Regions from separate parts of the Peribacillus sp. YIM B13482 genome, predicted to be linked through region 2. Evidence: riboswitches for the same ligand, from Rfam matches in the RefSeq annotation. Region 2 holds a riboswitch; the other holds the start of a gene.
What was found. Region 2 has a riboswitch for S-adenosylmethionine ahead of ACFX4L_RS08055 (sugar ABC transporter substrate-binding protein). Riboswitches for the same ligand answer to the same signal wherever they lie in the genome.

Region 1 (15,352 bases), on a different contig from region 2:
TTTCGTAATGTTCCCTCGTGATATCCCATAATTGGTCGTGGCTTTGACCAATTAAAACAATCACTCTTGCACTTTGGGAGTCGAAAGCGGAAGGGGAATGTTGAACGGCATGATCGATAACTTCTTTAATCCTTTTATCAGATACAACACTTACCTTGCTAAGGGAATAATAAGAGCGCCTATCTTCAATTGAGCATAAAAAATCTGTAGCCATATCACACCTCCATTAATTATACCGACTTATTTTGACCTGGTTTTAATATTTTATTATAAGTGAATGCGGGTGAAATATTTAAATGAAAGAAAGGTTGACAAATAAATCACTATCATTTATCTTTAAATCAAGATATTTTTATTAAAAGTAATTTACCTCTAGTTAAATATCTCGAATTCAAGATATTATTTGCGGATAATTCATCTCCGTAAGGGGAGATTTATAAAGATAGGAGTGGTACAGATGGAATTAAAAGGATTACATCATGTTTCAGCGATTACAGCTAAAGCGGGAAACAACTTTGAATTCTATACGAAAGTGTTAGGGATGCGATTAATCAAAAAAACGGTGAATCAAGATGATGTTCGTGTGTATCACTTATTTTATGGAGACCAAATTGGGTCTCCTGGTACAGAACTGACGTTTTTTGAAATTCCCAATGCCGCCCGCACTCACGAAGGAAACAATAGCATTTCAGAAATTTCTTTAAGGGTTAGGGATGATAGAGCACTTGAATATTGGAAAAAACGGTTTGTAGAATGCAATGTTGAGCATGATGAAATATCGACCCGTTTTAAAAGAAAGGTGCTTTCTTTTAAAGATCCTGAGGGGCAAAGGCTTCTTCTGGTTTCCGATCAGGGTAGTAACGGAATTCAAGCAGGTGTACCATGGGATGGAAGCCCGGTACCGCAAGAGTTTTCCATCATTGGATTAGGACCAGTAAAACTCACTGTACCCAATATTGACCAGACACAAAGCGTTCTAACGGAGGTGTTGGGGTTCCGGAAATCAGGAACATACCCATCTTCTTTAAGGGGGCAAAATCCGATTGTCGTTTACGAGACAGGTGAAGGTGGAACAGGAGCGGAAATCCATATTGAAGAAAGGAAGGACATCCCTCGAGAACGATTGGGGAGGGGCGGAGTACACCATGTTGCCTTTCGGGTGGATAATGAAGGGGAACTGAGAAAATGGATAGAAAAAATTAGTGAATCGAATTTTGTGAACTCGGGTTATGTAGACCGCTTTTATTTTCGTTCCCTCTATTTCAGGGAGCCGAATGGCATCTTATTTGAACTAGCGACAGATGGACCTGGTTTTACAGTGGATGAAGCAGAGCAGCACCTAGGTGAAAACCTTGCCTTACCACCTTTTTTAGGATCGAAAAGACAGGATATTGAATCGAATTTAAAACCACTAAATACAAAATCAACAAATTAATCAACCGGGAAAGGAAGTAATCGGCATGCAAAAGAAAACCGCGGGAATACATCATATAACAGCAATTGTAGGCAATCCTCAAGAGAATGTGGATTTTTATGCTGGAGTATTGGGAATGCGCATGGTGAAGAAAACCGTCAATTTTGATGACCCAGGAACCTATCATTTATATTTTGGGGATGAATCAGGTTCACCAGGGACCATCATCACTTTCTTTCCTTGGCCAGCGGCATACCAAGGGAAAATTGGCTCTGGACAAGTGGGGATTACAACATATGCGGTTCCGGAAGGTTCAATGGATTTCTGGGAAATGCGGTTGAACAGGTTTAATATAGTATTCGAGAAAGTTTCACGTTTTGGAGAGGAATATCTGGAATTTCAAGATCCCCATGGTTTGCGACTTGAACTGGTTGAGCGTAAAGAAGGGAAAAATAGCGAGTGGTCATTCGGCGGTGTACCAGCTTCCAAGGCGGTCAAGGGATTCGGCGGTGCCGTATTATTGACGTCAAAACCGATCAAAACGATGGAACTATTAGAGAAAGTGATGGGCTTGCAAAAAATTGGGGAAGAGGGCGATTACATCCGCTTCAAATCCACATCGGACATCGGAAATTTGATAGATGTTAAAAAAACGGTTTTGCCAAATGGGAACATCGGAGTGGGAACTGTCCATCATCTTGCATGGCGTGCCATCGATAATGAAGATCATAAAGAATGGAGGGAGCATATCGCCAACCATGGCTATGGTGTGACACCCTTTACAGACCGTCAATACTTCGATGCCATTTATTTCAGGGAAGATGGAGGCATACTTTTTGAAGTTGCCACAGATCCACCTGGCTTCGCTCATGATGAAACGAAGGAAACGATGGGTAGTAAATTAATGCTGCCGCCATGGCTGGAAGAAAAAAGGGGAATCATGGAGAAAACGTTACTGCCGGCAGTGCCGAGAGTACTGGAGGAGGATAAATGATGAAGCATATTTTTCAAAAAGGAAGTAATCCAGAAGCGCCATTGCTTTTGCTTTTACATGGCACTGGAGGAACGGAAACAGATCTCTTGCCATTAGCGGAAATGGTTTCACCGGGATCATCCGTATTGAGCGTACGGGGAAATGTACTTGAAAACGGAATGCCTCGTTTTTTCCGCCGGTTATCCGAAGGGGTTTTTGATGAAGAAGATTTGATCTTTCGTACGAAGGAGCTTTATGACTTCTTGGAATCAGCGTCCAAAAAATATGACTTCGACCGTGAAAGAGTGGTAGCATTAGGTTATTCCAATGGTGCAAATATAGCGGCAAGTTTGCTGTTCCATTTCGAAGTGGCATTACAAGGAGCGATTCTTCATCATCCCATGGTGCCTAGAAGAGGGATTGCTTTGCCGTCCCTTTCGGATATACCTGTATTTATTGCTGCAGGTAAAAACGATCCGATTTGCCCGGCAGCAGAAACTGATGAACTTAATCAACTTTTACTGCAAGCTGGTGCTACAGTGGATGTTCAATGGGAAAATTACGGTCATCAGTTAACACGTTCAGAGGTTGAGGCAGCGGGTTCATGGTTTCAAAAGAACTTTTTATAAGAATGAGAGGGAATGAAGATGATTTCTGTTAATCCTGAAAGTCTTACTGAACGGGATAATTATAAGTTTTTGACTGGAAGCATTATACCGAGACCTATAGCCTTGGTTACGACACAATCCGAAACCGGTACAATCAATATAGCGCCGTTCAGCTTTTTTAACATAGTCAGTTCAAATCCTCCAATGATTTCCATTTCTGTTCAACGGAAAGAAGGAGTTTCAAAGGACACGGCTCGAAATGCAATTCAAACAGGTGAATTCGTTGTTCATATCACTGATGAGAATAATGTAGCTGATGCAAATCGAACGGCGAAGGAACTCCCATCTGACGAAAGTGAATTGGGTCTTACCAATTTCACGCCAGCTGTCAGTGATAAGGTATCCGTACCAGGATTGCAAGAAGCAAAGGTACGCTTTGAGTGCATATTAGAGCATGCGATACCATTGGCAGGTTCCCAGAATAAACCCGGTTGTGATTTATTGATAGGGAAAATTGTCTGCTATCATATAGAGCAAGATATTTACCATAATGGCCGAATTGACCAGAATGGGCTAAAACCTGTCGCAAGATTAGCGGGTCATACTTATACAAAACTAGGAGAATTATTTGAATTGGAACGTCCTTAAGAATTGTGGCGACACCTTTAAAAAGATGTCGTCTTTTTTTTATATCTTCCGTTATCTCCAAGTCTTGAGCGACTTGCCCGCAAAAAAGCAAGTCTTTACAATCCAAAACAAATACTTGACAATTTTTTCATAGATTGATAAAGTAATAAAAAAATAAATTTCTTATCCAGAGAGGTGGAGGGACTGGCCCTATGAAACCTCAGCAACAGGTCTGCTACGACACTGTGCTAATTCCAGGGGGTGAAACCCTGATAGATGAGACCCTACGTTTTTATTTGTCAGTAACGCACTCTTATTAGAGTGCGTTTTCGTTTTTTCTGGATGCAGGATGAAGGGGAGTATGAATGGAGAACAAAAGGAAGCATGAATTTCAACGGGAAATGAAAGCACGGCATTTAATCATGCTATCGCTTGGGGGGGTGATTGGAACTGGTTTATTCTTAAGTACGGGTTATACGATTCAACAGGCTGGCCCGTTTGGCACTATCCTTTCGTATCTGATAGGGGCACTAGTGGTTTATCTGGTCATGCTATGTTTAGGTGAACTGGCAGTACATATGCCCGAGACAGGTGCGTTTCATAGCTATGCAGCCAAATACATTGGACCTGGGACAGGGTATACAGTAGCCTGGTTGTATTGGCTAACTTGGACTGTTGCACTAGGTTCGGAATTCACGGCCGCTGGATTGTTGATGCAGAGATGGTATCCATCAATCAATGTCTGGATTTGGAGTGCTCTATTTGCCATTTTGGTTTTTGTATTAAATGCACTGACTGTCAAGTTTTTCGCTGAATCTGAATTTTGGTTTGCGTCAATAAAGGTAATTGCGATCGTGATATTTATTATTTTGGGAGTTGCTGCAATGGTAGGTTATATTCCAATGACTAACTCTCAATCAGCACCGCTATTTTCCAATTTTATAAGTGCAGGTTTATTTCCTAATGGTGCTTTTGCCATTATCATGACGATGCTTGCAGTGAATTTTGCATTTTCTGGAACTGAATTAATCGGAATTGCAGCTGGAGAAACTGTGAATCCAGAAAAAACGATACCAAAGGCAATTCGTCTGACATTGTGGAGATTGATTATCTTTTTTGTAGGAACCATCGTTGTATTATCCGCATTATTGCCTATTTCGGATGCAGGCGTATTAGAAAGCCCCTTTGTGGCCGTTCTTGAACGAATTGGAGTGCCGTATGCAGCGGATATTATGAACTTTGTTATTTTAACTGCCATTTTGTCTGCTGCAAACTCAGGTCTATATGCCTCTTCCAGAATGCTTTGGTCACTTGCAGATAAGAAAACCATATCACCAATATTCGCAATATTAACAAAACGAGGTGTTCCGATATATTCAGTCATTTTTAGTATGTTGGGCGGTGGTTTAGCCCTGTTCTCTAGTGTTATTGCACCGGATACTGTGTATATAGTGCTTGTGTCCATTTCGGGTCTGGCCGTGGTTGTAGTTTGGATGAGTATTAGCGCTTCACAGTTCCTATTTCGGAGACGATTTATAAAAGAAGGAAATTCAGTAAATGACTTGGCTTATCGTACACCATTATATCCGCTTGTACCAATCATTTCTTTCATGCTTTGTCTTTCTTCTTGTATAGGAATTGCATTTGATCCTACACAACGGATTGCGCTTTATTGTGGTATTCCATTTATTTTGTTTTGCTATGGAAGTTATTATGTAACACAAACTTCAAAGAAAAGAGGCGTAGATCTTGAAGAATAAAATTAACCCAATTGACGCTATTTTACGAGAACATTCAGTCATGATTCTGGACGGAGCTTTAGCTACAGAGCTTGAGCGGTATGGGTGTGATTTGGACGATCCGCTGTGGTCTGCCCGTGTATTGCTTGAAAATCCAGAGGTGATTTATCGGGTTCACACTGACTATTTCCGTGCAGGAGCGGACTGTGCGATAACTGCAAGCTACCAAGCTACTGTTGAAGGTTTCTCCTTGCGTGGAATACAAGAAAAAGAGGCCCTGAAGTTAATTCAGAAAACGGTGTTTCTCGCAAGAAGAGCGAGAGATGATTTTTGGAAGGAAGAGACGCAAACGAATAGACCTAAGCCATTGGTTTCTGCATCAGTAGGACCCTATGGGGCTTACCTCGCTGATGGTTCAGAATATGTAGGAAACTATGGTGTTTCAGATGAAACTTTAGCAGAATTTCATCGAATAAGAATATCAGCTTTGATTGAAGCAGGTGCTGACCTTATAGCATTTGAAACGATTCCATCCCTGCAAGAAGCAAAAGTATTGAATTCATTATTGAAAGATTATCCAGAAGTATATGCTTGGCTATCCTTTTCTTTGAAAAATGAGAAAGCAATAAGTGACGGTACATTGCTGGAGGATTGTGCAAAGTTCTTTGAGGACAGTGAGCAAATTGCTGCGATCGGTATTAACTGTGCACCAGTATCAGTTGTCACGGACGCCATCAAGGTGTTAAGTGCGAACACAAAAAAACCAATTATAGTTTATCCGAATTCTGGTGAAACCTATGATCCACAAACTAAAACATGGCATGGTCAAGAATCATGTAACACGCTCGAACCAAAATCTGAAGAATGGCACCATGCTGGGGCACGTTTAATCGGAGGATGCTGCAGAACGGCACCTCATCATATTGAAGAGATTTCAAGAAAGTGGCGACCTTCCGAAGTGGTATCCTCATAGCTTTATTCCTATATCAACTATTTTTAATAATCATTATATAAAAAACAAGGCTTTGTTAAGTAGTATTGTTGTTTTTTAGCTATAAAATATGGGAACGTCCGATTTGGACGTTCCCGTTCTTATTGCATTAAAGCCTACTATAATGGAATAACGGTAAAGCTAATGAAACTTTTTTAAAAGCTGCGTTTCTCTGGCCAAGCTCCTTGCATTTTACTAAGGAATACAATTTGCCCAATATGATATGCGTCGTGCATTGCTAAACTCTTCAGTTCAAGCACTAATGAATTATCACCTGGAATCTGTCTATACAAATCTTCATGTTCTGATTTTTCTAGTATTTTTCCAAGTTCACGATGAACATAAAAGTATTCTTGTTTTGTTTCCTTCCAATTTTCTAACGTCTCAGTTGGTAATCGAAATGTAGAGTCATTATTTTCTGCCTGTGGTTCATTCGCTGTTTCACCAAGAAATCGCATCAGATATCTCTTTTCAAAGAAAAGTAAATGACAAACTAATTCCCAAATGGAATTCATTGCCCCATCAGCTGGTTTCCAAATTGCCTGTTCAAAAGTGATGTCCTCTAGCACTTTTTCTAGTGGTGGAAACCAGTCTTCTTCATCTAAGCAGCTTGCCCATTGTTGTAACAAAAGTGTCTTTACATCCATTCCCTATTCCCTCCAATTTAATCCCTTTAATAGATATTCCCTTTGGTCAAAATTCATTTGCGGCGTGTTGTAGATAGCTCACTAATTAAGGTGTCATGTCAATTCCTTGTTCAATTAAACTGGCCCAATAACGGAACAATGAACGTTCCGTTATTTGGAAAATTCTGATAACCTTAGTTTATCATAAGTTGTGTTAACTGAGAAAGAACAACTGTCTAAAACCAATTTGGTTATCGTAAAGTTATCTTTTATATGTTTGATGGTGTCTAAGAATTGGAACCAGCTCAAATAATGGTCTAGATATTTAGTCGCTACACCATTAAAACGCTCCATCCAGCTCTTTAAACGGCTGTGATAACTATTTACATTCTGGATGTGATAAATCCCCTTTAACTCGCTCCCTACCATTTGCTTTAAAGCGATGACGCTCAATTCCTTTTTCTTTGGCATAAGTCATAAACGCCCGTCAAGCATCCGTACATAGAACATTTTGTATTGATAGCTTGGAACCTAACGCTTCGTCCAAACTTTCATTTTATAATACGCCCTTGTCCTATTGTTTTGGAAAACGTTCTCTTTTGGCGGTCTCTGGCTACAAGAACGCATACTTGGTCCTTACTTATTCCTCTAAACTCCGGACTACCACCGCGTAACCTTGGTTTTCGACCTTGGATATTCCGTTTTCCTTTCTCGGCATAGAGCAAATAGGTTTCATCCATTTCTACTATACCTTCGAAAAGTTCAAAATCCATCTGTTTCAATGCAGTTAGAATTTTATGCCTCCAATAAAAAGCGTTACATAATGAGCTGCAGGGTATTCCCTTCGGAAATCAGCTAAACTCATTGGTGTCATACATTCGATGAACTGAAGCCATTTACTAGGCATATGAGTTCTGTGAAGTGGAGTGTTCGTCATATCGTGAATGTTTCACCGCACTCTTTGACGAATCAATGGTATTGATTGTAGTTTTTACCTGATATTTACCGAAGCGAATGACATTAGTGGATTGACAATGGGTGCAGGTGTAGCCGTCTTCGTGTTTCTGTTCTGATACATCAGTGAATACAGACTCTGTTTCTCCCGCACTCCCTGTGAAGAACTCCTTTAATCGCTGCTGGTCTCTTTGGCTTAGATTTCTGATATGGTTAATTATGTCCGCTACCGCCATTAAAACTCACTCCCTCTCAGTAATTTTAGTTCAATACAGAACGAATGTTCGATCAAATCGAATAACAACATTATTCTTTAACAAAGCCAAAAACAAAAAGAACAGGAAGCGTCTTTATCAGGCGGTACCTGTTCTTTTTGGTCTCTTTATTCGTTCAGTAATATGTAAAGAGACCGGGACCAGCCGCCTTGCTTATTTTTGTCTAGTCCCTTTAAAAAAAGGCGTGTAAGATCGGGATATAAATGATCGCTAAGATATGCTGTTCGGGTCCTGACAGGGTTTGCTGTGAGTTTACGATGGGAGCCGTTCTCGACAAATATTGATGGTCCAGTCGTCAACTCACTGACACTGGGGATTTTGCAGCCATGTTTTGGATTCACATGCTCATTTTAAGTCGAATCCTTTGTGACAACGTTGAAAAACATCCTTTATGTAAGTCGGCCCAGCATGAGCAGTTATTAACGAAAAAGTAAAAAGTGAAATTAAATCATATTTTTTTTTTGCTTGGGAAAACTAAACAAACAAGAATAGGAAGGAGAGAATGAGTATGAGTCGTGGTAAAAATTTTAATCATAAAGAAAAAGGTCACCCTGGAAATTTACCTAATAATAGAATAAGCGAAGAGAAGGAACACAGCCGACAGTATGAACAGATTGAGGATATTGTCACACATGAAGCTTTTAAAAATCGGGAAAAAGAAGACGAGATGCCTTAAACAGGGAAGCAGAATGTAGGTGGGGACATTATTAAAAGTGAGATTAAGCAACTTCCGATGCCGTTAAAAATTCACTTTTAAAGATTTCATTGCTATGTTATGGGGGAAACCATGAGCTTTGCTATGGTTTTTTCTTTCATTGCAAATAAATAAAAAGGAAAAGCCGGAGTATTAAACCGATATTTCTTATGCTATAAGTCTTTCCGTTCCATTTTATATCGATATGAAATTATTATTAAAAACGTATATATTTTGAATCGGACCAAAATTCCCTTGATATTATTTGAAGTAAGAAAATGGGGAATAGGATAAAAATGGTGGATGATCTGATCTTTGAATAAGACGACTTTCTTCTATTAATTAATAAAAACTAAATTTTATTGAAGAGCTACAAACCAGTAAGTAATTTTTACTCATTCTTAATTGGGGTGAGAGTCACGAACGTGAAAACTCAACATTAATCATAACCAGGACGACTTACCTGATTTTTTTAATGGAGTTCATGAACTTAATAGCCTCCTTCTCCCGGAAGTTCCCAACTATAAGGGAGATAGTGAAAACAATTCCAAACCTTCAAAAATACTAATGACATGAATAACTTTAAGGAACGCTGATGCTGTATGGCCCGTACCTTTTTAATGCTACAGAATATGATAGTCTATACTCAGGTTTCGTTTATTTGCTGCCGAGATTTATATCAGAAGTCCAACTTATCAGATTTCAGCACAATGTCTTGTTGCTTCATTTTGTTTATTGCGATTTACTTCCAATTCTCGCTTAGATCTAATAAAAGCAATAAATTGAATCATTTCTTCTTCAGAAAGAGAGGTTCCATCGACAGCTAGCTCCATGTTTGGGAAATCCGTTAATTCCATGACTTGATTGGACTCTGTGGAAACATTTTCAGACTGAAAAACTGGATAATCTACTCTACCTAGAATGTAATCGGTGGATGTTTCATATAAGCCGGCTAATAAATTAATTGTTTCTAATGAAGGGCGGCGGTGCCCCGATTCGTAACCTGCATAGGTACTCTTAGCGATTCCGAGTCTATCAGCCGTATATTGTAAAGACCATCTTTTGCCCTTCCTTAATGCAGTTAATCTATTTAAAATCATCTTTATTACTCTCCTTTTATATATAAAACTATTATAACATCATATTACAATGAAGTGTACGCGTAATGAATAACTTACGCTTGATTTCACAGTGGAACATGACTATAATTACATATGGTGTACGCGTAATATAGACATTCACAAAGTACATCCTTTCTGAGATGCTTAGAATGATTGGTAAACAGGGAGGCTCTATAGGGGGTAGTATATTGGAGAAGTTGAAGTCAAAAATTAAGAAGTTGATGTTGATTACTACCGGTGGTACAATTGCTTCGTTAGAAGGGAAAAATGGACTGGTACCTGAGATGAAGGCTGACGAAATTTTAGGCCACCTACCGGGATTAGATTTACAATGTCAGATTGATAGTAAGCCTTTGATGAATATTGATAGTACGAATATGCAGCCAGAGGATTGGACAGAAATGGCAAAATCCATCCATGAGCACTACCATGATTACGATGGCTTCGTCATCACCCATGGAACAGATACAATGGCTTACACTTCAGCTGCGCTCTCATATATGTTACAAAATTTAGGGAAACCGATAATTATTACTGGTTCTCAAATCCCGATCGCCTTTAAAAAGACGGATGCCAAAAGAAATATCTCTGATGCGATTCGGTTTGCTTGTGAAGATATCGGAGGAGTATATGTAGTTTTTGATGGTAGAGTCATCCAGGGTACTAGGGCCATTAAATTGAGAACGAAAAGCTATGATTCTTTTGAAAGTATTAATTATCCTTATATTGCTTCCATATATGAAGATAAAATTGAGTATCTTAAGCCAGTTCATTCACTAAAGAATAAGGAACCTAAGTTAGATGGATCCCTTTGTACTGATGTTGCTTTAGTTAAGCTGCATCCCGGAATTAAGCCGGAATTCTTTGATTTTCTGAAAAATCAATATCGGGGAATTGTTATTGAAAGTTATGGAAGCGGCGGTATTCCATTTCAAGGAAGAAATATTTTAGAGAAATTGAATGAGTTGGTCGAATGTGGAATATCCGTTGTCATTACTACCCAATGTTTAGAAGAAGGGGAGGATATGGATATATACGAAGTGGGACGAAAAGTAAATAAGAATGTCATCATTCGTTCGAGAAATATGAATACAGAAGCCATCGTTCCTAAGTTGATGTGGGTATTAGCAAAAACACAGGAACCCAAAAAGGTGAAGGAAATGATGGAAACACCGATTGCAGAGGACATTACATTCTAGAACATACAAAGGGGCAAGAGGAAATGTTAATAGATGAAAAAACATACCGAATTGAAAAAGACTTTCTTGGGGAAAAGGAAATTCCAGCAGATGTTTATTATGGGATACAAACTTTACGAGCTGTAGAAAATTTTCCGATTACCGGTTACAAAGTTAATGAAGAAATGATTCGTGCACTTGCTATGATTAAAAAAGCAGCCGCTTTAGCGAATATGGACACGAAACGGTTATATGAAGGTATTGGAAGCGCTATCGTTAAAGCTTCAGATGAAGTGATCGATGGAAAGTGGCATGAATATTTCATCGTTGACCCAATTCAAGGCGGCGCGGGTACATCGATGAATATGAACATCAATGAAATCGTTGCCAACCGAGCGTTAGAACTTATGGGACACAACAAAGGTGATTATGCACATGTTAGTCCAAACAGCCACGTTAACATGTCGCAATCAACAAATGACGTATTTCCAACTGCCATTCATTTATCAACACTACGACTATTAGAGCAATTGATTCAAACAATGACAAAGATGAGTACGGTCCTAAAGAATAAAGCAAAACAATTTGATCATGTTATCAAAATGGGACGCACACATCTTCAGGATGCAGTGCCAATTCGTCTCGGTCAAGAATTTGAGGCCTATAGTCGCGTATTAGAGCGGGATATCAAAAGAATTAGTCAATCACGTCAACATTTATATGAAGTGAATATGGGAGCAACAGCAGTTGGAACGGGATTGAATGCAGATCCGCGCTACATTGAAAATGTTGTTAAGTATTTAGCTGAAATCAGTGAATTGCCACTTGTAGGAGCAGAACATTTAGTAGATGCAACACAAAATACGGATGCCTATACTGAAGTGTCAGCTTCATTGAAAGTATGCATGATGAATATGTCTAAAATTGCTAATGATTTACGTTTGATGGCTTCAGGACCAAGAGCGGGATTAGGAGAAATCACACTTCCAGCACGTCAACCAGGTTCATCGATTATGCCCGGAAAAGTAAATCCAGTAATGCCAGAATTAATTAATCAAGTTGCTTTCCAAGTGATCGGGAACGATAATACAATATGCTTAGCTTCAGAAGCAGGGCAATTAGAATTGAACGTAATGGAGCCAGTGCTTGTATTCAATTTACTACAATCTATTAGCATAATGAATAATGCATTCAATGTCTTTACAGATTATTGTTTAGAAGGTATTGAAGCGAATGAGCAACATTTAAAAGATTATGTTGAACAAAGTGTTGGTGTGATTACAGCAGTCAACCCGCACCTTGGTTACGAAGTGGTTTCACGTATTGCGCGTGAAGCGATTTTAAAGGGGAAATCAGTTCGTGAACTTTGTTTACAGTATGATGTGTTAACAGAAGAAGAACTGGATTTGATTTTAAATCCTTATGAGATGACAAAGCCTGGTATAGCGGGAGCGTCTCTTTTTAATCGGGAATAATCAGTAAAAGATAATATTAATCTATATAATTATGGAATAACTATGCCTTTCGGACCATTGGTTTAAAGGCATAGTTATTTATTTGTAAATAATATTCTAATGTGAAATTTTCACTCAGTCATCCTCGGTAAGGCAATCGTCAAAGGTGTCATTAAGCCACAGTTAAATCGTTTGTTCCCCTCTTGAAACGAAATAGCTGCTTACGGCTAGGCCCGGCTCTCCAATTGTTTACACTTCCTTCCTTCTGTATTTGTTTAAATCGAATTCTTCGCCCAGTTTCCAAATGGCAAATAATTGTTTATTCCAAAAAAATATCACCTTTTTTGAAAATATAAACGTCCTTGGAGGTGGTATTATCAACTATGATTTGGCTGCCCACACCAGATCTCTTGATTAGGCAGATTATGGGTCCCGACAATCTATTTATACTGAGTACATAACACGATACAAAAAGGATGGTTTCCATTTCAGAGGGGCGATTCTTTGAAATAGTGAAGATATCTTTTATTAAGGCTCTTTTCGTAAAGATTGTTATTTTTAAAACGAAACTATTTAAGGCTGATTGGAGCGGAAGTGCGAGACTCCTGCGGGAGCAGCGGGACAGGTGAGACCCCACAGGCGTTTACGCCGAGGAGGCTCACCGCCCGCCCCGCGGAAAGCGAGCATCTGGAGGGGAAATCAACCACAACTCACTACCTGGTAAATAGCAACAAAGTATGTGAAAACAGCCTTTATTAAAGTTATGAACTAATAGTGTACTATCTTTAAAGAGTTTTTTTAAAGACAAATACGACAGTAATATTGTGAAAATTTGTTTCGGAATATAATTTGCTATCCGGTCTAATCTTTATTGTTCAGCCATACGTTAAAAAGATGTAAGTAAAATAATTAAGGGGGAAGTGCTTTGTCAGAAGGATTGCATAGTATCATTTTACCGGTTCCGATAAGAACAGTATGGGGTTTTGTAAGTAGCATAAATCGTTGGGCACCTCTTGTCCCAGGGTATATCAATCATGAGATGATAAATGATGGGACACTTATATGGGAGTTTAAAAGCGATTTGGGACTAATGAAAAAGAAAATTAAACTTGAAGTGAATATATTGGAATGGAACGAACCCGATAAGGTAACATTTAAACTTAAGGGGTTAAATGAAAAATTTGAGGGCCATGGCTATTTTTTAGCAGAACAGTGCGGCAGTGGACAGACTAAAATGACTGGCTGCCTGGCGATAACGGCAAAAGGTGCTAAAGCCCCGATTGTCAATGCTTTGTTAAAAACCTACGTTCCCCAAATGATAATCGAGTTTTCTGAGGCTATTGCACAAAGTCTGCTTGTACAAAAATAGAAATTACATATGGATTTAGGAATATTGATCATTGGCACTTGACAATTATACCTAAGTGGTATGTATTATAAATTGTAAGATTTTTATTCAAGCTTCACTTCAAACTGAACGGGTTTTATGATGAAGTCTGGATAGGATTCAAAAGTAATTGGCAGGTAGGAGGCAGACCTCACATGGAATATGATAAGCAGATGAAGAATAGAGTGAAGCGAATTGAAGGGCAGCTTCGTGGGATATTGAAAATGATGGAGGAAAACAAAGATTGTAGAGATGTGGTAACGCAGTTATCTGCCACTAGATCCGCAATCGACAGGACAATTGGGGTAATTGTAAGTTCCAATCTTGTAGATTGCGTTCGGGAGGCTAATGAAACCGGAGAAAAGAATCCCGAGGAGCTAGTCAAGGAAGCTGTGAATTTATTGGTGAAAAGCCGGTAAGTCAATTTACATTTATGTTCATGTTGAGTTGGGATTATTTAGAGAATGATTATAAAACAATCTGTTCACACTGGGAAATGTTGGTGGGGCAGTGGATATTTTTATTAAATGGGTCTCTACAGGAGGAGGCCTATTTTTGTGAATTCTCTGTTTTCCTTTTATAATAAGCAAATCCTTTGATATAAAGAATTTGCATGTTATCCTTAAGGGGATAAAAATTGAGTGAGGGTATGCTATGGAATTTACGCATGTTACATCGGTTTTGCTCGGCCTTGTTATCATTCTTAATATATTATTTGCCACGATTGTCATATTTTTCGAAAGAAGGGAAGCGAGCACGACCTGGGCTTGGTTATTGGTGTTATATTTTCTGCCTGTAGTTGGTTTTATTTTATATCTCCTTTTTGGAACGAGTTTAAGGCACGCCCATTTGTTCCAATGGGAGGACAAGAAGAAGGTCGGGATTGAAGAAATCCTTGATAAACAGATGGAAGAGCTTTCTACAAATCATTTTCCCTTTCGAAATGCTTCTTCGAGTAATTATCGTGATTTGATTTATATGCACCTCCGGAACAATGATGCCGTTCTTACGGAAGATAATCAAGTCGATATTTTTACGGAAGGAAAAAAGAAGTTTGACCAGCTTTTTAAAGATATTGAAGAGGCTGAAAACCATATACATATACAATATTACATCATCCAAAGGGACGGCCTTGGTAAGCGATTCATTGAGGCTTTGACTAAAAAAGCTAATGAAGGCGTCAAAGTGCGAATTCTTTATGACGAGTTGGGATCTAGGGGAATGACTAAAAGTTTCTTCAGGGAATTTAGGCAGGCAGGAGGACTAGTGGAGGCATTCTTTCCATCCAAGTTAAAATTTATAAATTTACGG
Region 2 (15,352 bases):
CCAGTCAGTAATGTACCGATACCAGCTATTTGAATTGCAATCGCGTAATAGTTCGAACCTACTGATTCACTGAAATCGTTACTTGCCAGCGGGAAGTAAGATGTCCAGCCTGCATCAGGAGAACCACCGACTACGAAAGAGATGTTAAATAGCATTGCCCCCATAAAGAATAACCAGAAGCTTACTGCGTTTAGACGTGGGAATGCTACGTCACGTGCCCCTATTTGTAATGGTGTAACAATGTTCATTAACCCAATGATAAATGGCATCGCCATAAACAGGATCATGACAACCCCGTGTGTTGTAAAAATTTCATTATAATGCTGTCCATCCAACAAGCCGTTATTTGGAATAGCCGTTTGGGCACGCATCAATAGAGCATCTGCGCCACCACGGAAGAGCATAAGTAGTGCTGACAAGATGTACATGATACCAATACGTTTATGGTCAACCGTTGTTAACCACTCACGCCATAAGTAACCCCATTTTTTAAAATAGGTAATTCCGGCAACAAGCGCAATCATAGTTAGGCCAATGGCAACCATGGATGCATAAATCGCAGGACTTGGATGAGGTACGGCAAATCGATCAAAGTAATCCATACTTTTGTGACTCCTTTCAGGAAAATATTCCTTATCGTAAAACTAATTGTTTAGTAGAATGTGAGTTAAACCCTTAATGATCCATGTTCATGTTGCTGTGTTCTGAATGTTCCTCGTGTGAATCTTTGGTAGATTCATCTGATTTTTTTTCAGTATCAGATGATCCGTGGTGATGACCTGAATTTTCACCTTCTGGAGCTGGAGAAAACTTTAAGTGAGTTCCAGTATACGTGGATTGTCCCACATGACCAGGTTTTAGTAATTTATTGAATTTATCCTCAGTAATCGGTTTAGCAGTTGCTTTAATTTCTTTTACCCATTTATCATATTCTTTTTTAGGCAATACATTTACGTTGAACGTTTGCTGAGCAAAACCTGAACCACTGAAGTTTGAATTTCGACCCATATACTCCCCTGGTACTTCAGCTGCTAAGTGCAACGTGGTAACCATATCAGACATCGCATATTTTTGTCCTCCAAGTTGCGGAATCCAGAAACTAGCAATTGGTCCGTATGAATAAAGTTTAAATTCAATTGGTCGGTTAGTCGGTAAAAACAGATAGTTAACTGTTTCGATATTTTCTTCCGGATAACTAAAGTGCCACTTCCAGTTAGAAGATGCAGCGTAGATAACTAATGGTTTCTGCTTTTCGTATCCTTTAGGTGTTGCCTCGACTTCATTTGTTGTTTTAACAGTAACAACGGCAAGGAAAGCGACGATTATGATTGGGATTGCAACCCAAATTATTTCTAGAACCTTACTTCCTTCAATATGAGGTGGTTCATAATCATCACGCTGTTTGGAAGCACGATATTTCATTATCATGAAGACATACAGTACGATTACGACAAGAACGACAAAGGCCATTGTCCATATCGATATCATAATGACATCTGCTTGTGTTGCAGCTACTGGCCCTTTAGGGTCCAAGACCATTAATGGGTTATCGCAACCCGTTAGCATAGTGGCGATGGTAAAAAGTATAGTTAATAAAGCCCATTTTATTTTCATAGTACTACCCCTTTCTTACATAATAAAATTCCTATTGGTAATTATTCGGACAAAGTGTTACCATGTTCACAAACCCCGACATAACAATATTAATCCCAAGTTAAAAAAAAGACAATACAAAGTGACATCTGTCACATAAAGTTCATTAAAATACAGTAAGAAGTTGGTAAATGAACTGAAATGTTCGAAAATCTTAAGGAAATGAAATATAATAAGTGTTTAATTCCTTACATATGGAGTTTAGGATTAAAAAGTAGCTCTGCTCCATTTTCCATTTAATGTTACTTTAATATAATGAAATATAATTTTTACAATATATTCGCCGCGTACATAACCTCAAGAACAAATCTGAATTTTCTTAACACTACGAATTCCATTACCTATCATGTTAATTAGGTAACTATCGATGGGATCGTGAATGATGACGATGTTAGCCAGGATTTAATAACGAATTTTTCTAACTCGACCATGGACGTGGTAACGGCATTGTGCACACCATGTCGTTTTTTCTGCTTCAATACCCTTACGGTCCAACACTGGTCACTATATATGGAAGCAAAGAGTCTGAAATGAACATTCCGATCCTTATGATAATTACTTGATTGCCTTCCCCCAACAGCAGTTTAGGACATTAATCCAATAATTATCCCAATATGCTATTGCAAAAACCACTTCACCTCAGTTGTCCTTTTTAGTAAAACTGCATTTTGGTGCCTAGTATAAAAGAAACTCACTAGATAACTGTATTTCTTTTAGTAATCGAACATAAAAAAACGAAAAAAAATGGACATTTAAGGTGTCCATTTTTTTCGTGGGTATAGTTCATGATATAGAGTGAGAACTTTTCATTTAGGAATGTGGGCAAGTTTGGTTTGGATGGCCAAGCACGTCGAATGTACACATATTCTAAGTCAACTGGATCCGGGTTATTGAATACGCTTTCATTCGTTAGTGCACTTGGGTTATCGTTTGGTTACATTTTAATCGTGTTACAATTTTCTGCAGCACTCGTTATGCACCAAGAAATATTTCAAGCGACCCTTTAAAATTCAGAGTATTGGCCTACTCTCAATTCCAAAGTTCCCGAATACAACTTCGCTACCGTACCGACAGCTGATTCTTCACAAGCATTCCGGGTTCTAGCCTCATCTACCTGTAAGGAATGATGTAATACGAGTATGAAACAATTATTTCTACGTGGATATACAATGGGGTTCCTATTCTCCATGTTCTTACAGCCGTTGCTCTTGGTGTTGTCGTGTGGCCTTTCTTTCAGAACAGGAATGATTGTCCTTTTTTAGTTACTGTATTCGGTACTCCTTTTTGTTTTAGGAATAGCTTTTGATTTTAATTTTATAACTTTAGTTGTATCCGGTACAACTCTTTCACCCTTTTTTGTGTTCATCACCATTTCTTCTGTCAGGACAAAAAATATACCAACTAGAAAAATGGCAGCTGCGCTTAGTGTAATGGCCATCCCAACAGCGGTTAATAAATAATCCTTATTGTAATCGCTTACAAAAAAACTTAAACTAAAAATTAAAATTCCGATTACACAACCTGTGCCTGATACCCACTTCACTGCATCCATCATCTTCTGATTAGTTTCCATTATTTCATCCCCTTTCTTTCTATTTTATGACATTTCACAAATTTGTCAATTCTTTTCTATTTTTTAACATATCCACAATGTAAACCTTGACAAATAGAAGACGCCACAATTTACTTTTAGGTATTCAAGACTATATGAAAAATCTGTAAAACAGTATAAATACATTATCATTTTTTCCAATACTATCCTTTTCTATACTTTTAAAAACTTTTTGACTTCAATATCAAATAAATGACCCCTGATGAATTTATCAGGGGCCATGCATCTTTCTATGATTTCTGCAAGGTTATCGTTAACGTTTTCTTTTCAGCACCCCGATACACTTTAACCTTCACTTTATCTCCGATTTTCTTATCCGTGTATAAGACTTTCCTTAATTCTGCTGCCGTATTTATTTTCGTTCCATCAATCTCCGCGATGATATCCTGTTGCTTAAGCCCTCCATTCGCTGCTGCCGATCCCGGATCAATACTTGTAACCATGACACCCGACTTTGCAGCTTCAGGAACATTTTGTAGGTAATACTGTGGCAGTTCTTCTATACTGGCCAAGCTTACTCCTAAATACGGGCGCGTGATTTTTCCGTTTTCAATCAGTTCCGTAACAATCGGAATCACATCATTACTTGGTATGGCAAAACCTAGGCCCTCCACACCATTTTCGGAAATCTTCAAGCTGTTTATGCCTATCACTTCCCCAGCTGTATTGATCAATGCCCCGCCGCTATTGCCAGGGTTGATCGCTGCATCTGTTTGAAGGACATCAAGTTCCCACTCACCGTCCGATGTATCGACTGAAATGGAGCGTCCGGTCGCACTGACGATCCCTTGTGTAACCGAACGTGAAAAATCAAGTCCAAGAGGGTTACCAATCGCCAATACTTCTTCACCTGGACGCATGCTATCAGAATTCCCGAATTTAATTCCATCAGGTGCTTTCGAGGCATCAATTGTCAAAACTGCTAAGTCCGTTAAAGCATCCGCACCGACAACCACTGCAGTTGCCTTTTGTCCATCATATAATGAAATTTCGACTTTCTTTGCTCCCTCAATAACATGATTGTTCGTAATGATATAGGCCTTCCCATTTGCCTTTTTAAAAATGACCCCTGAACCAGTGCCGCTCGCAACCGTTTCGCTTTTCGTGCTTTGCTGCTGGAACGGGTCCTGGTTTTGCATCTCTTGTAAATTCACGACCCCTACAATCGATTTGGAGGCTGATTCCACCATCTTTGCCCTATCATTTGAATCCGTACTTGTCGATAACTTTTCTGCCGTTACACTTCTATCCTTTTCAACGTTTTCCGTTTGCTCTACATCCGCCTTTTGGGTTGACTCATTCACGGAACCTTTCCCTTGATCTATAAAATCCCCGCCAAATACAAATACAGAAGATGTAACAATAGAAGCAACTGTTCCGGAAACAAGGCCAGTTAGCAAAAGGGACTTACCCTTCTTCCTTTCTGTCTTCACTCTGGCTTGCTCATCACCATTATAATTCTCCATCTTTATCCCTCCTATGATTGTCATTTACTTGGCTCAATCATATACAGTAATTATTAAAAAATTCTTAAGAAATAAAGAAATAAGTGACCTTTTTATAAAAAAGATAAAATTTTATCAAATCCTGCTATGTGATATTATGCATGCTAGAAAACAAAAAGGCCTCAACATGGGCCCCTTTTCAATTCGACCGTTATATATACCTTTACATGACTTCATACACTTCTTTTGTCTCCTTATTCACGCCATACCAGCCCCAAGTAGCTGCATGGCCATTTTTCTGACTGCCTTCATCCACTTCGAACACTTGAAAAATGTAATCTCCCTTTTCGGCATCATGATCATATTCTATTTGCAAATGCGGGAAATTTTCCATGTCCACGTAATCCTTCACAAGCTTCTCCGCCTGAGATTTACTTAAGGTACTAACCGAATCCTTACTCTCTTCTTTTCCTTTTACCGTCTCAGCTTTTGTATCCGTTGCCGCCTTATCTTCTAATTCGGATCCAATGGTCCCTTCTTTACTTGCTTCCTCCACCGGTTCCACTTCGTCATTCCCCTCTACGGTTTCTATAGTGGCTGGGCCTGATACCGGATGCATTTCCGCCGCCTTTAAAACCATTAGTTTACCTTCCTGGTATTTTGCCTTATATGCGGTTGCTTCTTGAAAATCTCTTTGGGCCGAATCAAAATCCTGTTCGTCGTATTTCTTCATTCCACTCGCCAGAAAACCTGAAAGATCCATTAATTCTCTTACTTCCGGTGTTTTTGCTTCTATATAAGCTAATTCAAATGCCTCGTGGGCTTCTAAATAATTTTCCTCATTCAACTGACTTTTCCCCAAATCCATATTGGAATCATAATTCCTTGTTACGCAGCCTGAAGCAATCAACATCAAAAAAATAACCATGAATGTTCTCTTCACTACATCACTCCTCACTTTTCCAAAGATACTCTCCCATATTATTCTATACATCCATCTTAAACCCTTTGATAAGAAAACCGATACCTCTATTTCCTATCATTTTCATTAAGGAAATGTTGACTTTTATGATTATCTTTTTACAAAAAGTGGTACAGAAGGATAAACGGTTGAAAGGATGATGAGCAGAATGAGGCAGGACAAACAGACCTATCATGTCGATTTGGTCAGCGGCGACGTACTCGGACAAAAACTTGAAGAGAACCCGAGCTTCACTGTACACGTAACTGATGAGGAACTGGCAGAATTGAAACAATGCTTGGAGGAACACCGGACAGATGACCTGGAGGCATATGCCCGTTCACATGTGCCCTACCTTCTCTATCATCATGACCGGGCAAATGATAAATACGATGCAGCCATGAAAAAGCTTTATGCCCTCATATATAAATTTGGCGATGAAACGGCCCGAAACCATATCGAAGAAATCGGCATATTGACAGACAACAAATTCGAGGGACAAGAAGAGGTGCAAAAGTTCAAATAGAAAATATGAACAGAACCTGAAATTTAAAGGTTCTGTTTTTTTATGATCAAGTTCAATCAAATAGTCTCCCCTTCCCTTGATATAAGGAAAAAAGATTCCATTTTGTGATTCATTATACAGTTTTATACGCAGGGTCCTTTCAATCTAAATATTTATCTTTCAAATAGTCTGAACCTACACCACCAATAACCATCAAAGCTAATGGTAAAAAATTTGATACAACTGGCATACTTTCTAAAATTGTAATATCTGTGCCAACAAATTTGTTAAGTCCAAAAATAATTAATTTAGACACTAACAAAAATGCTCCAAGTAAAAACATGGTATCAAAAACACTTTCCTTTTTGGAAATGCTAGCTGCTTACTTTCCCGTATTATTTTTTCTTTCAATTCCTCGTCACTCCTTAATAATTCATCTATCGTAATATGAAATAAGTCACTTAAATTAATGAGCACTTCAATACTTGGATATTTTTTCCTGTTCCCCATTTGGACACAGATTGGCGACTCACATGAATCTTCTCTGCAAGATCATTTTGTGACCAATTTGATTTTTCTCGTTCTTTATTTAATCGTTCGCTAAAAACATAATGAGTTCATCGCCTTTCCTTACTCCTAGTATTGTGAGATGAATCATGCAAAGTAAAGATAGTAATAAGTGCATTACTTTGCAACTTAAGTGTGACACGAAGAAAACCTTGATATATCAAGGGTATCAGTTTAATTTTCCGGAACTACTGCAGAAAGCTAATATAATATTCCATTCAAAGAGACATACAAAAAACTAAAAAGAAATTGTAGCCACTCAACAAAAAAAGTGGTGGAGACTAACGTTTCGTTATTAAATGTTCCACTCTTTTAATTTCAGTCTACGAACCTTATGTACAACGTGGGGGTCATTTTCCGCCAATGAGAGTGCCTCTTCAAATGTGTCTGTAATATAGACTAACAAGCCGCATGAGCCATCTGCAAAAGGCCCTCTTGCAAAAACCTTCCCTTTACTATTAAGTTCGTTTAAATACTCGATATGCTGTGGACGCACTTCTATATTTTTTCAGCATCAATCATATGTAAAATGGCTGCATAATAAGCCATGCTTTTCCACTCCCTAATTTCGGTTCCAGACAACCAGCTTCATTTCTGTCATTTCTTCTACTGCATATTTTAATCCTTCACGGCCAGTTCCGCTTTCATATTATCCACACGGAATGTCGTTGATCATGACTCCACCAACTTGTAAATTTTCTGCCGCATTCAGTGCTTTACGTACATCGTTCGTATAAATCCCTGCTTGCAGGCCGTAATTGGAATCATTCACTAAATCAATTGCTTGTTCTACTGATTGAACCTTGTTAATCAACACGATTGGGGCGAACACTTCATGACAAGATACCTTTGAGTAAGCATCAGCATCTAATATGACGGTCGGATGAAGGATATTGCCTTCCGCTATTCCACCTGTTGCAATCTTGGCTCCATCTTGTTTCGCCTCCTCAATCCAATTGAGGGTTCTTTCAACATCATTTGGGGAGATGCTGCGATGGCAGGAAATACTTTATGGGCGACTAGATTCATGGGGAAATGGAAAGGTGTTATCGGTTCACGTACAGTGTAACAAGTCGATTTTCGCCACCTTGGGCGGCATCCAGCGTCTTGCATCACTGCTCTTGTCAAAAAAAAGCCATACTCCTAGTTGATGCAGTTCTTACTTATTTTATGATGACGACAGATTTGTTCTTGTCTTTCGAGGTTTTGTTCGACTGCATATGTATTGCCCCATTCACACATTGTATTTAATACAGGTACAAAGGATTGACCTAACTCAGTTAAACTGTATTCTACTTTTGGTGGTACTTCTTTATATACTTCTCTTCGGACAAGCCCGTCTCTTTCCAACTGCTTTAATTGGTCGGTTAAGACTTTCTGGGTAATGGCCGGTATTAGGATATAAAACTCTTTCGTCCTCATTGGTTTTTGACTCAGAAAAAAGAGGATTAAACATTTCCACTTTCCTCCTACAGTATTCATGAAAATATTTATTCCAGTATTTAGACTCTTCATTACTCATTCCTCCTGAATAGGCACATAAAGGTGGCTATGCCACTTTATTGTGCCTTATTTTCTACTGCATCATGGTCCATTATAATCGAATTATGAAGCAAATATTACATTGGGAGTGAACACGATGAGTGTAAGAGAGATTATAGAAAAAAGACGTTCCGTAAGGCAGTATGATCCCCATTATAAAATTAGTCCAGAAACGTTGTCGACATTTATTGAAGGAGCAAGTAAATCGCCTAACGGAAACAATATTCAAGCAACACGATACCTGGTTATAGATGAACCATATTTAAAGACTTTGTTACTGCCCATTGCTTTTAATCAGCAACAGGTAATTGAAGCATCAGTACTGATTGTTATACTAGGTGATTATCAAGCATTTGAAAAAGAAAATATCATAATGATACATGAGGATGAGTTTCAAAAAGGTTATTTTGACGCATCAGTAAGAGATTATCTAACAAACGCGGCAATCAATTATTATCTAAATAAATCAAAAGAAGATTTAAAGGTTGAATTAATAAGAGACGCAAGCCTGGCGTCAATGTCGTTAGTTTTATTAGCGAACGAGGCAGGTCTTGAAACCATTACAATGTCCGGGTATGATTCCGAACAATTAAAGTCAGCCTTGAAAATTTCTGATAGGTATTTAGATGTTATGCTTATTGCCATGGGGAAAGGAATTAAAGAAGGTCACAAAACAGTAAGACACGATGTTAACAAAGTCATTTATAAAAACAAAATATAGTGAGTGTAATTACTTTTTTAAAATTTGGATATTGGAAATTAGTTTGGAAAGAGGGGGAAAAAGAACCCTCTTCCCCTATCTTCTTATTCTTTCGTTAAAACTCACCACGAGTTACCAGTCTCTTATATCATCCACATGCAGACTTATCATATAGTCATATTAACGTAACAGATTCATTTTAATGTTTTTGTTTGTAATAAGTTACCGCGAGCGCAAGGGCCAGCACTGTTCCTTTGACGATATCCATTGCATAATATGGAACAGACATCATGATCAGCCCATTTTGAAGGATTCCGATCAAGATTGCACCGACGAAGGTTCCAAAGGCATTCGGTTTTCCCGCTCCTAAAACGGAGGAACCAATGAAGGCTGCTGCAACGGCATCCATTAAATAGGGGGACCCTGAATTGATTTCCGATGTCATGACCCTTGAAGCTAGGACAATCCCCCCGATTGCAGCAAATAGAGCCGAAAGCAGATAGGCAAGGACTTTGTATTTATTGACCGAAATCCCGGAAAGTCTCGCCGCTTCCTTATTTCCCCCAATCATGTACATATAACGACCGTGCTTCGTATAAGTCAAAAAGATATGGGTCGCTATCACAATGACTGCCATGATCAGGATTATCCATGGTACTTGGCCAATTTTGGCGAAAAACGGGCTGATCAGTCCTGTTGCGAATGTCCCGTCGGGCATGACCATATTTTGCGAAACCGTGGCCCCTTTTGTATAGGTAAGGGCAATTCCCTGGATAATGAACATCGTAGCCAATGTCATTAGCATGTCGGGAATTCTTAAGTTAACGATCATGAATGAATTCAATGCCCCTACGACAAGTGAGGCACCGATTGCAGCTAATATGGCAATCAATGTATCCTGTGAAAACCAGACAAACATTGATATGACGATGGCATTGGCCAATGATGCGACGGAGCCGACGGAAAGGTCGAACCCATTCACTGTCAAGGATATCGTTATGCCGATCGCAATGATGGTCACGATTGAGATGGAACGCAGGATGTTGATCAGATTAGTAGTTTGAATGAAAGATGGATTGGACACGGCAAAAATTCCAATTAGAATGACAATCGTTAATATTGTGCCGTATTTATAGAAAAATTCGAACAGGTCCACCTTTTTCTTCGCTTTCGCTGTCTGTGTAACAGAAATGGGTGTACTCATCCTAATTTCCTCCTGTTGAATAGAATAGTAGTTCTTCTTCATTCGTTTTGCTTGTTTCTAGTTCGATGACAGTGCTCCCGTCATATAACACGTATGTCCGGTTAGTAATGCCAATGATTTCGGAGAGCTCGGATGATGCATAAATGATCGCTTTCCCATCCCTCGCAAGCTTTGCAATCATTTCGAATATATCCTTCTTGGCTCCAACATCGACACCTTTCGTTGGTTCATCGAATATGTATACATCCGCAGCGGCTATAAGCCATTTTCCAATGGCAACCTTTTGCTGGTTACCACCTGAAAGGTTTTCTACTTTCACCTCCCCGGAAGGAGTTTTTATGCCGAGACTTGCGATCATTTCCTTCGCTTTTTCCATTTCCGCCTTACGATCCACAAAACTGAATGTCTTGCAGAATTTGCCGATACTGGCTGCAGTCAAGTTCGCCGATACTGATTCCTGAACAAGGACCCCTTCTTTCCTGCGTTCCTCAGGTATAAGTGCCAGACCGCTTTTTACTGCTTGGTGCGGAGATTTCAAAGAAAGCTTTCGGCCATTTAGGATGATTTCACCTGCTGTAATCGAAGTATGACCGAAAAGGCTTTTACACAACTCCGTTTTCCCAGACCCGACCAACCCTGCCAAGCCGATTATCTCCCCTGCTTTAATATGCAGACTGACATTTTTAACTTTCTCTGTATCTGACAATCCCTTCACTTCCAGAATAACGTCGCCAATCGAAGAATTCACTTCAGGGAACTGTTCATCCATGGTTTTCCCTAGCATATTCTCTATCACTTCGTTACGGGTGATGTCTTCCATTTTTCGACAAGTGACAAGCTCCCCATTCCTCATGATCGTAATTTCCTCACAGATTTCAAAAATCTCAGGCAGACGATGTGAAATGAAAATGACTCCAACACCTTTTTGCTTTAATTCATTTACAATTCGAAAAAGTTCTGTCGTTTCTGTATGACTTAACGGAGCAGTTGGTTCGTCGAGAATCAGGAATTTGCATTCTGTCGAAACGGCTCTTGCTATCAGGACCATCTGTTTTTCAGCCAAAGTAAGGTCTCTTACCAACTTTTTCGAAGGGACACGAATTTTCATATCTTCAAGAATTAAAGAGGCTTGGTTGTGTAGCTCTTTCCATTGAACTATCTGTTTTTTTCCCATGTTTTGGACCATATCATTCAACATTATATTTTCCCCAACGGTTAAATAAGGGATGAGGGCCGTATCTACTTCCTGATAAACTATTTGAATCCCCTGTTCCTGCGCCGCTTTGGGCGAGCGGATATCCTGCTTTATCCCATCAATAAAAATGTCACCTGAATAATGAACATGGGCCCCCGATAAAACCTTCATTAACGTCGATTTCCCTGCTCCGTTTGCACCGACCAATGCGTGGGTTGCCCCTGATTGTATAGAAAAGTCAACTTCACTAAGCGCCTTCACTCCTGGAAATTCAATCGAGATTTTCTTCATTTCAAGTTGCGTGCCCATGTCCATTCCCCCTTATTGAACAGACACTCCCTTCACTTGAAAGAGAGTGTCCCCTTTTACTTTTTATAATGAGCTTTCAAAACTTTCATCCAATCTTCTTCAAATTCCGTTGATACACCCCATCCTTCGACAATACCAGACAGATTTGCCATGTTTACGGCTTCTTTTGAGGCTTGGATTTGCTTTTGTGAAATAAGTGAAGCCTCTAAGTCATAGGTTTGCGGTGTTTTTTCGCCCGCTAATTTTTTTGCCAATATCCTCATATTCACTGCACCAATCAACTTGGGATCGACGGCTGCCGTGTAGGACCATGAGCTAGCGGCCGATTGGATTTCCTGAAGATCTGCATTCGATACATCAATTCCGTATATCTTCACTTCATCGCGGCCCGCTTCTTTAATCGCCCGGGCGGCACCGATAGCGAAGGCATCCCATGTTGCGAAAATGGCATCCAATTTACCTTTTGGGTATTTATTCAGCATTGCGGCTACTGCATTTTGTGTTTGAACCGAAGTATCTGCAGATGCCACTCCGAATCTTTCGACTTCCCTAATTCCAGGATTTTCTTTTAATTTTTCCTGATAAACTGAATTTCTTCTCACCATTGGAGGAAAACCATCCACCCAAAGGTAAGCAATCGCCGCTTCACCTTTCTGTTCTTCTATCAGTTTATCAAAAGCCAGTGTTGCCAACACTTCATCATCCTGTGAAGTTAATGTCACACCTTCTATTTTAGATAAATCGCTAATTGAATCGAATGTGACAACGCTTTTACCTGCATCAACCAACTTTTGAACGTCATTCACTGTTGCTGCATCATCACCATGGGAGATGATATAGCCGTCATAATCTTCCTGCAAAGCCTGCGCGATCGCATCATGGAATTTAGCCGTATCCCCATTGGCTGTATACGTATCCACTTGAAAGCCCATTGCTTCTCCTTCTTCCTTCGCTCCAGCAAGGTACTGGGCCGTATGATCATCACCGCCAATTTTACGGATCACTTTTATTTTGGCCCCTTCCCCATCAGCAAATCTTTCCGGTACATTTTCAAATGATACTTTTTCTTCTTTCTTCGATTCTGTGGAACTCTGTCCTGTAGAACAACCCGTTAAAAGCAACGCCGAAGTGATGGCTGAAACGAATATCCCTTTAATAGATCTTCCCATCTTGTTTCCCTCCACATTCTCTTATTATTCTTATCAGTTAAGTTGGTGTAAATCATAAAATAAAAACCTCTCTAGTAATAGAGAGGTTTAATCAGCTGTATTGCAGACTTATCCCTCTCTTATCTGTCAAAACATTTCTGTTTTGCAGGATTTAGCACCAATTCCTAATGGAACGGTTGCTGGGCATCTTAGGGCCAGTCCCTCCGCCACTCTTGATAAGAGAATATATCGTGTTACGTTTTTCGTAATTATCACTTTATAGGGATATAGTCGTAAAGTCAATAGTTTTTCGAATATTTGAAATGTTACCTACTACTTTTATTTTCTTTGAAGCTGGGCTAGACGCTTTTTCTCAATTTTTTCAAGTCTCTCCAACTGACGTAGTTTCACTTCGAACACAGTGATCGGATCACGGTAAACTTCCGGATTTTCTTTCATATGCTCCAATGCAGCCTGGTAGTCTTTAATTTCTGTCTGCGTTTGCTCTATTGTTTTTTGAAGTAAGGCAAATGAGCTGCGATAGAAAAGTGAGATGTCCCGATCTAAAGATTTTTCAAACAATCCAAATTGGGTAAGGAAGCGTTCAGTGATCATTTCCGCAACATCCTGGTAATCTTCACTTTCCAAGTATTTCTTATAACGATTGTACATATTGGCTTTATTTTGCGGTATTGCCCCAAACAGCTTTCCTGCTCCTTTAAGCAGCAATTGTGATGGAGTCCTTCGCAAAAGGATATTAACGTCATCGATGCGGATACTGCTTGTCATCCGGTCAGCATCACGGCGCCAGTCATCCAATACCCTGAAGTCACCTGCCAGCATAATCCGTTCTTCTTTGTATAATTCATTGAATCCGGCACTCATCTCATCCATAAACTGTTGGCTTTGTGAGAACTCCATTTGGGAACTAGCAATCCAATCTTGAAGAGAACGGTAATATTGAGGCATGATCTTGTCAGAAATGAAGGCTTGAATCCGCTCATTCATTTCATGGTTCAACTGTATATGGACCTGACTGAAATCACTGCTTTCCGTTAACGATTTAGAGCAATCTCTCAGTAATTCAGGAATTTTAGAAGAAAGCTGACTTTTCACTTCATCCTTAAGCACACGGTACGACCTTATGATATTTTCACTTTTTTCTTTTTCTAAATCAGCCAGTTGATTGACCGCACCATTCAATTTGACTTCCATCTGTTCATTCCAAGAGATGGAATGCTCGCATTTCCGTTCATTGGCTGTCCGTTTTTCTAACAGATAAGATAAAGTTTTACGAATGAAAGCAAGGATTTTTTCAGATCTTCTTTCTTTCCAATTATCATCTTGATAATTCGATTGAAGGAATGCAGAAAGGTCATTCAACTGCTGCTTGCTGTCATAAAGTTTAGAGAAAGCGAACACTTTCGCATTCGGGAAATATGCATTCACTTTATCCCATGTTTCGTCTTCCATCCGGACCGCGACTTGATCACTGTATATCGTATCCATTTTATTTAATAAGAAATGAATCGGCAGTTTCGGAGCCATCATTTGAATTTCCAATAACAGGTCCCGTTCACTACCGGTGAAAGGCGCCCGGGCATCAAGAACGAACATCAGGCCATCACTGCCATGTAAATAGCCTTGGAAATCCGATTCCACGCTTTTTTCCCCATTGAACCCCGGTGTATCCAATAATCGCAGACGATTATTTCTAAGATAGTCACTAATAAGCGTCACATCGACAATAGTCCCGCGCTGGCGGCGTGTTTCATCCAATTCAGTTAGCTCCATGACAACCTTGCTATCTGTATCGGTAATTTCAAGGATTTCCAAATCATCCCCGTCTTTGACGCTGACTAGTGAAGAATGATCTTCGGCAGCGATGCTCTCGCCAACTATTGACTGTATAAAGGATGTCTTGCCATTTCCTGTACTTCCCACAAGAAGAAGATTGAAATTTCCGGTATCCTTAAGCCCCTCGACCATCCATTTAAGCTTATTGCCAACCCTTAAATCATTCTCTTCAGCCCATTGGATGATAGAATTGAACAGTTTCTCTCCCGCTTCCAGTCCGCCTCCCAATTTAGGCGATTTCGAAAGCAGGCTTTCTGCATCCTGAATGACCAGCGCATTAATCGTATCCGGGAAGATTTCATTCCAGGACAGCGCGGATGCCGCCGCAAACAGCGAAAGCTCCCCATCTGCGATTTTCAGCCAGTTTTCCAGCAACCTTGGCACGACAGGGCTTAAATCTTTGATTAGGTGCGTTCCTTCCAACAGACCTGCATATGCATCCCTGTAATAGACGGAAAGCTCATCCCATACATCCCCTTGGTTTAATTCGATGGTATCTATCAAGTTATTAATCACTCTTAGCCATTCAAAATAAGAATCGGTATATTTATAATTTTTCCAGAGGGCAACCGTCACCTTTTCGAAACGACCCTGGTCAAGTGTGTATAGCGAACCAAGGACAGTTGAAAAGTAGTCCGGATCCATCGATTGGGC

Region 1: it holds a riboswitch for S-adenosylmethionine, as region 2 does, so the genes downstream of both, mmuP (S-methylmethionine permease) here and ACFX4L_RS08055 (sugar ABC transporter substrate-binding protein) in region 2, are expected to answer to the same signal.

The regions. Positions count from the first base shown of each region.
Region 1 covers NZ_JBHZPF010000005.1:39,252-54,603, forward strand. Annotated here, with positions in the region: partial or broken gene ACFX4L_RS04765 (nitroreductase family protein) at 1-214, opposite strand, end outside; gene ACFX4L_RS04770 (ring-cleaving dioxygenase) at 458-1,435, shown strand; gene ACFX4L_RS04775 (ring-cleaving dioxygenase) at 1,461-2,408, shown strand; gene ACFX4L_RS04780 (alpha/beta hydrolase) at 2,408-3,016, shown strand; gene ACFX4L_RS04785 (flavin reductase family protein) at 3,035-3,643, shown strand; SAM riboswitch class I at 3,803-3,905, shown strand; gene mmuP (S-methylmethionine permease) at 3,988-5,382, shown strand; gene mmuM (homocysteine S-methyltransferase) at 5,372-6,334, shown strand; gene ACFX4L_RS04800 (DinB family protein) at 6,508-6,999, opposite strand; partial or broken gene ACFX4L_RS04805 (IS1595 family transposase) at 7,150-8,168, opposite strand; gene ACFX4L_RS04810 (hypothetical protein) at 8,716-8,883, shown strand; gene ACFX4L_RS04815 (helix-turn-helix domain-containing protein) at 9,597-10,001, opposite strand; gene ACFX4L_RS04820 (asparaginase) at 10,232-11,221, shown strand; gene aspA (aspartate ammonia-lyase) at 11,245-12,675, shown strand; gene ACFX4L_RS04830 (SRPBCC family protein) at 13,580-14,023, shown strand; gene ACFX4L_RS04835 (metal-sensitive transcriptional regulator) at 14,197-14,460, shown strand; gene cls (cardiolipin synthase) at 14,696-15,352, shown strand, end outside.
Region 2 covers NZ_JBHZPF010000011.1:34,608-49,959, reverse strand. Annotated here, with positions in the region: gene qoxB (cytochrome aa3 quinol oxidase subunit I) at 1-602, opposite strand, end outside; gene qoxA (cytochrome aa3 quinol oxidase subunit II) at 676-1,614, opposite strand; gene ACFX4L_RS08110 (hypothetical protein) at 2,912-3,226, opposite strand; gene ACFX4L_RS08105 (S1C family serine protease) at 3,496-4,731, opposite strand; gene ACFX4L_RS08100 (hypothetical protein) at 4,934-5,653, opposite strand; gene ACFX4L_RS08095 (hydrolase) at 5,841-6,197, shown strand; partial or broken gene ACFX4L_RS08090 (helix-turn-helix domain-containing protein) at 6,337-6,784, opposite strand; gene ACFX4L_RS08085 (YciI family protein) at 7,039-7,239, opposite strand; partial or broken gene ACFX4L_RS08080 (aldehyde dehydrogenase family protein) at 7,306-7,731, opposite strand; gene ACFX4L_RS08075 (winged helix-turn-helix transcriptional regulator) at 7,887-8,258, opposite strand; gene ACFX4L_RS08070 (nitroreductase family protein) at 8,383-9,006, shown strand; gene ACFX4L_RS08065 (ABC transporter permease) at 9,185-10,189, opposite strand; gene ACFX4L_RS08060 (sugar ABC transporter ATP-binding protein) at 10,191-11,693, opposite strand; gene ACFX4L_RS08055 (sugar ABC transporter substrate-binding protein) at 11,750-12,862, opposite strand; SAM riboswitch class I at 12,979-13,084, opposite strand; gene ACFX4L_RS08050 (GTPase domain-containing protein) at 13,181-15,352, opposite strand, start outside.